DNA from 3 places in the Streptomyces sp. NPDC093065 genome. Region 1 is predicted to be linked to each of the others. Evidence: riboswitches for the same ligand, from Rfam matches in the RefSeq annotation. Region 1 holds a riboswitch; each other region holds the start of a gene.
The links. Region 1 has a riboswitch for thiamine pyrophosphate ahead of thiC (phosphomethylpyrimidine synthase ThiC). Riboswitches for the same ligand answer to the same signal wherever they lie in the genome.
Positions count from the first base shown of each region.

Region 2: linked by a shared signal. The riboswitch ahead of ACIQFU_RS19045 (thiamine ABC transporter substrate binding subunit) and the one ahead of thiC (phosphomethylpyrimidine synthase ThiC) in region 1 are both predicted to bind thiamine pyrophosphate.
Region 3: linked by a shared signal. The riboswitch ahead of thiO (glycine oxidase ThiO) and the one ahead of thiC (phosphomethylpyrimidine synthase ThiC) in region 1 are both predicted to bind thiamine pyrophosphate.

Region 1 covers NZ_JBIVPJ010000032.1:18,298-20,553, reverse strand. Annotated here, with positions in the region: gene thiC (phosphomethylpyrimidine synthase ThiC) at 1-896, opposite strand, end outside; TPP riboswitch at 889-1,078, opposite strand; gene ACIQFU_RS35495 (YibE/F family protein) at 1,150-2,256, shown strand, end outside.
Region 2 covers NZ_JBIVPJ010000010.1:61,118-63,373, forward strand. Annotated here, with positions in the region: gene ACIQFU_RS19040 (ABC transporter permease) at 1-441, opposite strand, end outside; gene ACIQFU_RS19045 (thiamine ABC transporter substrate binding subunit) at 417-1,511, opposite strand; TPP riboswitch at 1,591-1,696, opposite strand; gene rlmN (23S rRNA (adenine(2503)-C(2))-methyltransferase RlmN) at 1,747-2,256, opposite strand, start outside.
Region 3 covers NZ_JBIVPJ010000012.1:183,197-185,452, reverse strand. Annotated here, with positions in the region: gene thiS (sulfur carrier protein ThiS) at 1-75, opposite strand, end outside; gene thiO (glycine oxidase ThiO) at 72-1,292, opposite strand; TPP riboswitch at 1,290-1,401, opposite strand; gene ACIQFU_RS21925 (NAD(P)/FAD-dependent oxidoreductase) at 1,510-2,256, shown strand, end outside.

The DNA of each region.
Region 1 (2,256 bases):
TCGGCCTGTTCGATCACGGTGTCCTTGTAAATCTCCCAGCTCAGCTCCTCGGCCCGGCCGTCGACCTTCTCCAGGGCCTGGTAGAGCGGCACGGTTCCGATGGGAACGGGAGAGTTGCGCAGGACCCACTCGCGCGTGGTGTGGATGTTGCGGCCGGTGGAAAGGTCCATGACCGTGTCGGCGCCCCACCGGGTCGCCCAGGTCATCTTCTCCACCTCCTCCTCGATGGAGGACGTCACCGCCGAGTTACCGATGTTGGCGTTGACCTTCACCAGGAACCGCTTGCCGATGATCATCGGCTCGATCTCGGGATGGTTGACGTTGGCGGGCAGTACGGCACGTCCCGCGGCGATCTCCTCGCGGACCACTTCCGGTGAGACGTTCTCCCGGACGGCCACGTACTCCATCTCCGGGGTGATCTCGCCCCGTCGCGCGTACGCGAGCTGCGTCACCGCGACCCCGTTCCGGCTCCGGCGCGGCTGGCGCGGGCGGCCTGGGAAGACGGCGTCCAGGTTGCGCAGGCCGCCGCGCGGCGAGGTGTGCTTGACTCCGTCGTCCTCGGGACGGACGGGACGGCCCGCGTACTCCTCGGTGTCGCCGCGGGCGATGATCCAGTTCTCCCGCAGCGGGGCCAGTCCCCTGCGGACATCGGTGTCGACGAGTGGATCGGTGTACGGGCCCGAGGTGTCGTACAGCGTGACCGACTGCCCGTTGGTGAGGTGCACCTGACGGACCGGCACCCGCAGATCGGGGCGCGAGCCCTCGACGTACGCCTTGTGCCAGCCGATGGACTTCCCGGCCTCCGCGCTCTCGGTGTTCGCGTTCTCGGTGTCCGCGGTGTCCGCCTGGGCGGAGTTCTGCGTGGAGGCAGGCGTGCGTGCGTCCTTGATGGTCATGAGACCTACTCCCTACGCCGGCATTACCCGGTAACAGGTTCGGCGGTCGACGCAGCGGCTTCCGTCCGACGGTGTTTCGTGGGATACGTCACTCGACTTCGGTGACGTTTCCCGTGAAACATCGCTGGGACGGAGGTCAGCGCCCTCTCAGCCCGGTGCTCCGAGCTCCCGCGTGTACAAAGGTGCCTCCACGCTAGCGCCCATTCGGGCGCGGTGAACAGAGGGCCCCCCTCGTTCTTGCGATGATCGGGCGGTGACCACACCGCAGCACCCCTCCTTTCCGCCGCGCCGCCCCCGCCGCGGACCGAACGCCGCAGAGGGCGACGGTCGTACCACCGGCCATGTCCCCGTCGTCACTCACGGCGCGAGCGACGGCAGACCTGAGGCCGATCACGGACACGCTGCGGGCCAGGGCCCCGGTCCGGGGGACGGACACGGGGCAGGCCACGGGCACGGAGCGGGGAGTGGGGGACACGACGCCGGCGGCGGACACGGATCGGGAGGCGGACACGGGCACGGGCACTCGCACAGTCACGGGCCCGCGGCACCCGTCTCCCGGCACCTGCGCAAGGTCATCGCGGCGATCCTGATCCCCTTCGCCGCGGCCGTGGTGATCGGGCTCGCGGTGCTGTGGCCGGGCGGTGCGCCGCCCCACGAGCGCACCGGCGTCGGCTTCGACCGGCAGACACAGCAGGCCACCGTCACCAAGGTGGTCGAACTGAGCTGCCAGTCGGTCAACGGCTCGGGCGCCACCCCCACCGGCGACACGTCCACCGCCGAGGGTTCCTCCGCGGTGCAGCAGGCGACGGGCGAGTGCAAGCGGGCCACCGTCCGCGTCGACACCGGCGACGACAAGGGCCGTACGTTCGACGAGATCGTCCAGCCGGACCAGTCACGGCAGTTGCACGAGGGGCAGAAGGTGGTGGTCGCCTACGAGCCCTCCGCGCCCAAGGACCTGCAGTACTCGGTGACCGACATCAACCGCCGGCTCCCCTTGGCGCTGCTCGCCGGCATCTTCGCCCTCGCCGTCGTGGTCGTCGGACGACTGCGCGGCCTGATGGCGCTGGTCTCGCTGGCCATCAGCTTCCTGCTGCTGAACTTCTTCATCCTGCCCGCGATCCTGCAGGGCTCGAACCCCCTGGTCGTGGTGGTGGTCGGATCCAGCGCCATCATGCTGATCGCCCTGTATCTGTGTCATGGACTGTCGGCCCGGACCTCCGTGGCAGTGCTCGGCACCCTGATCTCGTTGCTGCTGATCGGCGTGCTGGGATCGCTGTTCATCGGCTGGGCCGCACTCACCGGCAACACGGACGACAACACGGGTCTCATCCACGGCCTGTACCCGTCCATCGACATGAGC
Region 2 (2,256 bases), on a different contig from region 1:
CAGCTCGTCCAGCAGCCCGCCGCGCCCGACCAGGGCCAGGAACGCCGTGCCGACGACGACCGTCGGCAGCACGAACGGGACGGTCACCACGGCCCGCAGCACCTGCTTGCCGGGGAAGTCGAAGCGGGCGAAGACGTACGCGCCGGGCAGCGCGATCAGCAGCGTGAGCGCGGTGGACGCCAGCGCCTGCCAGGTGGTGAACCACAGGACGTGCCGCACGTCGGACTGCGCGAGCACGTCCCCGATCCGGCCGAGCTGCCAGACCCCGTCGATCTCGAGGCCGCGCGCGACGATGGCGGCGACGGGGTAGGCGAAGAACACCGCGAAGAACGCGACGGGCACGGCCATGAGGCCGAGCCGCACCGCGCTCCCGCGCGCGCTCCGCGTCCGCTTCACCGCCTGCTCGCCTGCTCGGCTCACTTCAGTACGAGCGAGGTCCACGACTTGACCCACTGGTCACGGTTGTCGGCGATCTTCGCGGGGGCCAGGGTCTCGGGGTCCTTGGCCTGCGGCCCGAACTTCGTGAACGCCTCGGGAATCTTCGCGCCCTCCCGCACCGGGTAGACGAACATGTTCAGCGGCATGTCCTCCTGGAAGGTCCTGCCCAGCAGGAAGTCGAGGAGGGCCTTGCCGCCCTCGGGGTTCCTGGCGTTGCTGAGCAGGCCCGCGTACTCGACCTGCCGGAAGCAGGTGCCGTCGGCGACGCCGGTCGGCGCGGTCTTCGGCTGCGGGTCGGCGTAGATGACCTCGGCGGGCGGGGAGGAGGCGTAGGAGACGACGAGCGGGCGGTCGCCTCCCGCCTTCTTGCCGCCGGACGAGCCGGAGAACTCCTCGTTGTACGCCTGCTCCCAGCTGTCGACGACCTTGACGCCGTTCGCCTTGAGCTTCTTCCAGTAGCCCTCCCAGCCCCCGTCGCCGTACTTGGCGGCAGTGCCGAGCAGGAAGCCGAGACCCGGCGAGGAGCTGCCCGCGTTCTCGGTGACGAGGAGATTCTCGTACTCGGGTTTGGCGAGGTCGTCGTAGGACTTGGGCGGGGTCAGCCCGTGCTTGTCGAAGTACGCCTTGTCGTAGTTGACGCAGATGTCGCCGGTGTCGACGGGCGTGACCCGGTGCTTGTCCTGGTCGGCCCGGTACTCGGGCAGGACCTGGTCGGCGCCCTTCGCCTCGTACGGCTGGAACAGGCCGTTGTCGAGGGCGCGGGAGAGCAGGGTGTTGTCGACGCCGAAGAAGACGTCGCCCTGCGGGTTGTCCTTGGTGAGGACGGCCTTGTTGACGGCCTGCCCGGCGTCGCCGTCCTCCAGGACCTTGACCTTGTAGCCCGACTCCTTCTCGAAGGCCGCGATGACGTCCTTGGACGCGGCCCACGAGTCGTGGCTGACGAGGGTCACGGTCTTGGAGCCGCCGGAGCCGCTGCCCCCGCCGGCGTCGTCGGACGACGATCCGCAGGCGGCCAGCGTGCCGACCATGCCGAGCCCGAGGGCCAGGACACTGACCTTCTTGGTGATGCTCACTGAATTCCTCCTGGGTGACCAGGAGAAGACGCGGCCCTGCCCGGAACCCCTGGCGAGGGTCCCGGGCAGGGCGCAACAGCTCGAGTGGTGACCGATCTCCCTACCCAGAATGACCTGGGCCAGGTTCGGAGGGTCTGCGGCCGGTGCCGCACTCTCAGCGCTGTGGCGCTCCCCTGTCGGAATATGAAGATGTGATGGCTATGACGATGTACTTCCGGTACTGCCGCCGGCCAGGTTACCGCTCGCTCGCGGCGAGCTGACCACACGCCCCGTCGATCTCCTGCCCACGGGTGTCCCGGATCGTCACCGGCACACCGTGCGCCGCGATCGCCTCGACGAACGCCTTCTCGTCCTCGGGCCGGGACGCGGTCCACTTGGAGCCGGGGGTGGGGTTGAGCGGGATCAGGTTGACGTGCACGGGCCTGCCCTTGAGCAGCCGCCCGAGACGGTCACCGCGCCAGGCCTGGTCGTTGATGTCGCGGATCAGGGCGTACTCGATGGACAGCCGGCGCCCGGACTTCGCCGCGTACTCGAACCCGGCGTCCAGCACCTCGCGCACCTTCCACCGCGTGTTGACGGGGACGAGGGTGTCGCGCAGCTCGTCGTCGGGGGCGTGCAGGGAGATGGCGAGGCGGCACTTGAAGCCCTCGCCGGTGAAGCGGTGGATCGCCGGGACGAGGCCGACCGTGGAGACGGTGATGCCGCGCTGGGAGAGCCCGAGACCGTCCGGCTCGGGGTCGGTGAG
Region 3 (2,256 bases), on a different contig from region 1:
CACCAGCGCGTCCAGGGCCGTGCCGGGAGCCACCTCGTGCGGCTCGCCGTTGACGGAGATGGTGAGAGGGCTCATACGGGCTGCTCCGAGAGTTCCGAGGGCGCCGGGAGTTCCGGGAGTGCGGGGGCGGCGTCGAAGCGCCGCGGGGTGAAGGGGCGGGCCTCGTCCGGCAGCTCCCCGGCGGTCAGGGCGTGCGCCATCACGTCGCCGGTGACCGGGGTGAGCAGGACGCCGTTGCGGTAGTGGCCGGTGGCCAGCAGCAGGCCGTCCAGAGCGGTCGGGCCGAGCAGCGGGGCGTTGTCCGGGGAGCCGGGGCGCAGACCCGCGCGGGTCTCCGTCAGCGGCAGTTCCGTGATCCCGGGGACCAGCTCGTGGGCGTCGCGCAGCAGCTCGTAGACGCCGCCCGCGGTGACCGTCGTGTCCCAGCCCAGCTCCTCGCTGGTGGCGCCGACGACCAGCTCACCGCTCTCCCGGGGCACCAGGTAGACGTGGTTGCCGCGCACCACGGCGCGCACGGTCCGGTTCAGCAGCGGTCCGTGCGTCCCCGGCATCGTCAGCCGCAGCACCTGTCCCTTCACCGGCCGCACCGGCGGCAGCACGGCCTCCGGCACGCCCGCGAGCCGGCCGCTCAGGCTGCCCCCGGCCAGGACCACCCGCCCGGCCTCCAGCACCGTGCCGTCGCCGGTGACAACACCGGTGGCCCGGTCCCCGCGCCCGACGGTGAGCCGCTCGGCCCACACCCGGTGGAAGACCACGCCCGCCCGTTCGCAGGCGGTCACCAGCGCGTGGGCGAGGCGCCGCGGGTCGATCTGGTGGTCGCCGTCCACCCGGAGGCCCCCGCGCACGCCCGGCGCGAGCATCGGCTCCAGACGCCGGCACTCGCGCCCCGACAGCCACTCCGACTCCAGGCCGCAGCGCTGCTGGAGCGCGTGCAGTTCGCGCAGGTGGGCGCGGTCGTCCGCGTCCAGCGCGACGGCGAGCGTGCCGCAACGGCGGTAACCGAGGTCCTGGCCGGTCAGCTCGGCCAGCTCGGCCGCGAACTCCGGGTAGCGGCGGGCCGAGGCGAGGTTCAGCGCGAGCAGCGTCTCCTCGCCGTAGTGCAGCTCCGTGACGGCGGCCAGCATCCCGGCCGCCACCTGGGCCGCGCCGCCGCCCGGCTCGGGATCCACGAGGGCCGTGACCAGCCCGCGCTGCGCGGCCCGCCAGGCCGTGACCAGCCCGACGATCCCGCCGCCGACGACGAGCACGTCGGGCGCAGCAGACGTACGAGGCGTGTGTGGTGGAGACGACATGGGCGTCCAGCCCCTCCCTTCGCCGGCATGACCCGGATCAGGTTCGTACGGTCGGAGGCCGCCAGCCTCCCTCTCAGCCCGGTGCGTCCGGGCTCCCGCGAGTGCCTTGCGTTGGCCACCCTAGCCCGCAGCGCGTCGCACGGGTAAGGGAGCCTCCGCGGGTTCGGACGACGGTCTCGTTCCGACCGGCGAAACGCCGGGTGTCTATGGTGATCAGGTGAGCGATCAGACGCGGGAACGGGGACAGGGACCGGCGGCGGACGCCGAGCGCCGGGTGGTCGTGGTGGGCGCCGGAATGGCGGGCGTGCAGACCGCGGTCGCCCTGCGGGAACAGGGCTTCACCGGTCCGGTTACCCTGATCGGCGCGGAGCCGCACCAACCGTACGACCGCCCTCCGCTGTCCAAGGCCGTTCTGCTCGGCACCGCCGAGGGCTCTGCCTTCGACGTCGACTTCGAGGCCCTCGGCATCACCCTGCGGCTGGGCTGCGAGGCCCTGGGTGTCCGCCCCGGCGACCACGTCCTGGACACCTCCGAGGGACCCGTGCCGTACGACGCCCTGGTCCTGGCGACCGGCGCCGAACCGGTCCGGCTCCCCGGCGCCGAGGGCGTGCCCGGCGTGCACCTGCTGCGCACCCTGGACGACGCCGAACGGCTGCGCCCGGTGCTGGCCCGGCAGCACGACGTCGTGGTCGTCGGCGCGGGCTGGATCGGCGCCGAGTTCGCCACCGCCGCGCGCGGGGCGGGCTGCGCGGTGACCGTGGTGGAGGCCGCCGACCGGTTGCTGGCCGACGCGCTGCCCGCCGAGGTGGCCGCGCCGATGACCTCCTGGTACGCCGACGCGGGCGCCGAACTGCGCACCCGCGCGCGCGTGGAGCGCGTCGAACCCGGCGGCCCCGGCGAGCCCGGCCGGGTCGTCCTCGACGACGGCACGCGGCTGTCCGCCGACGCGGTCGTCGTCGGCATC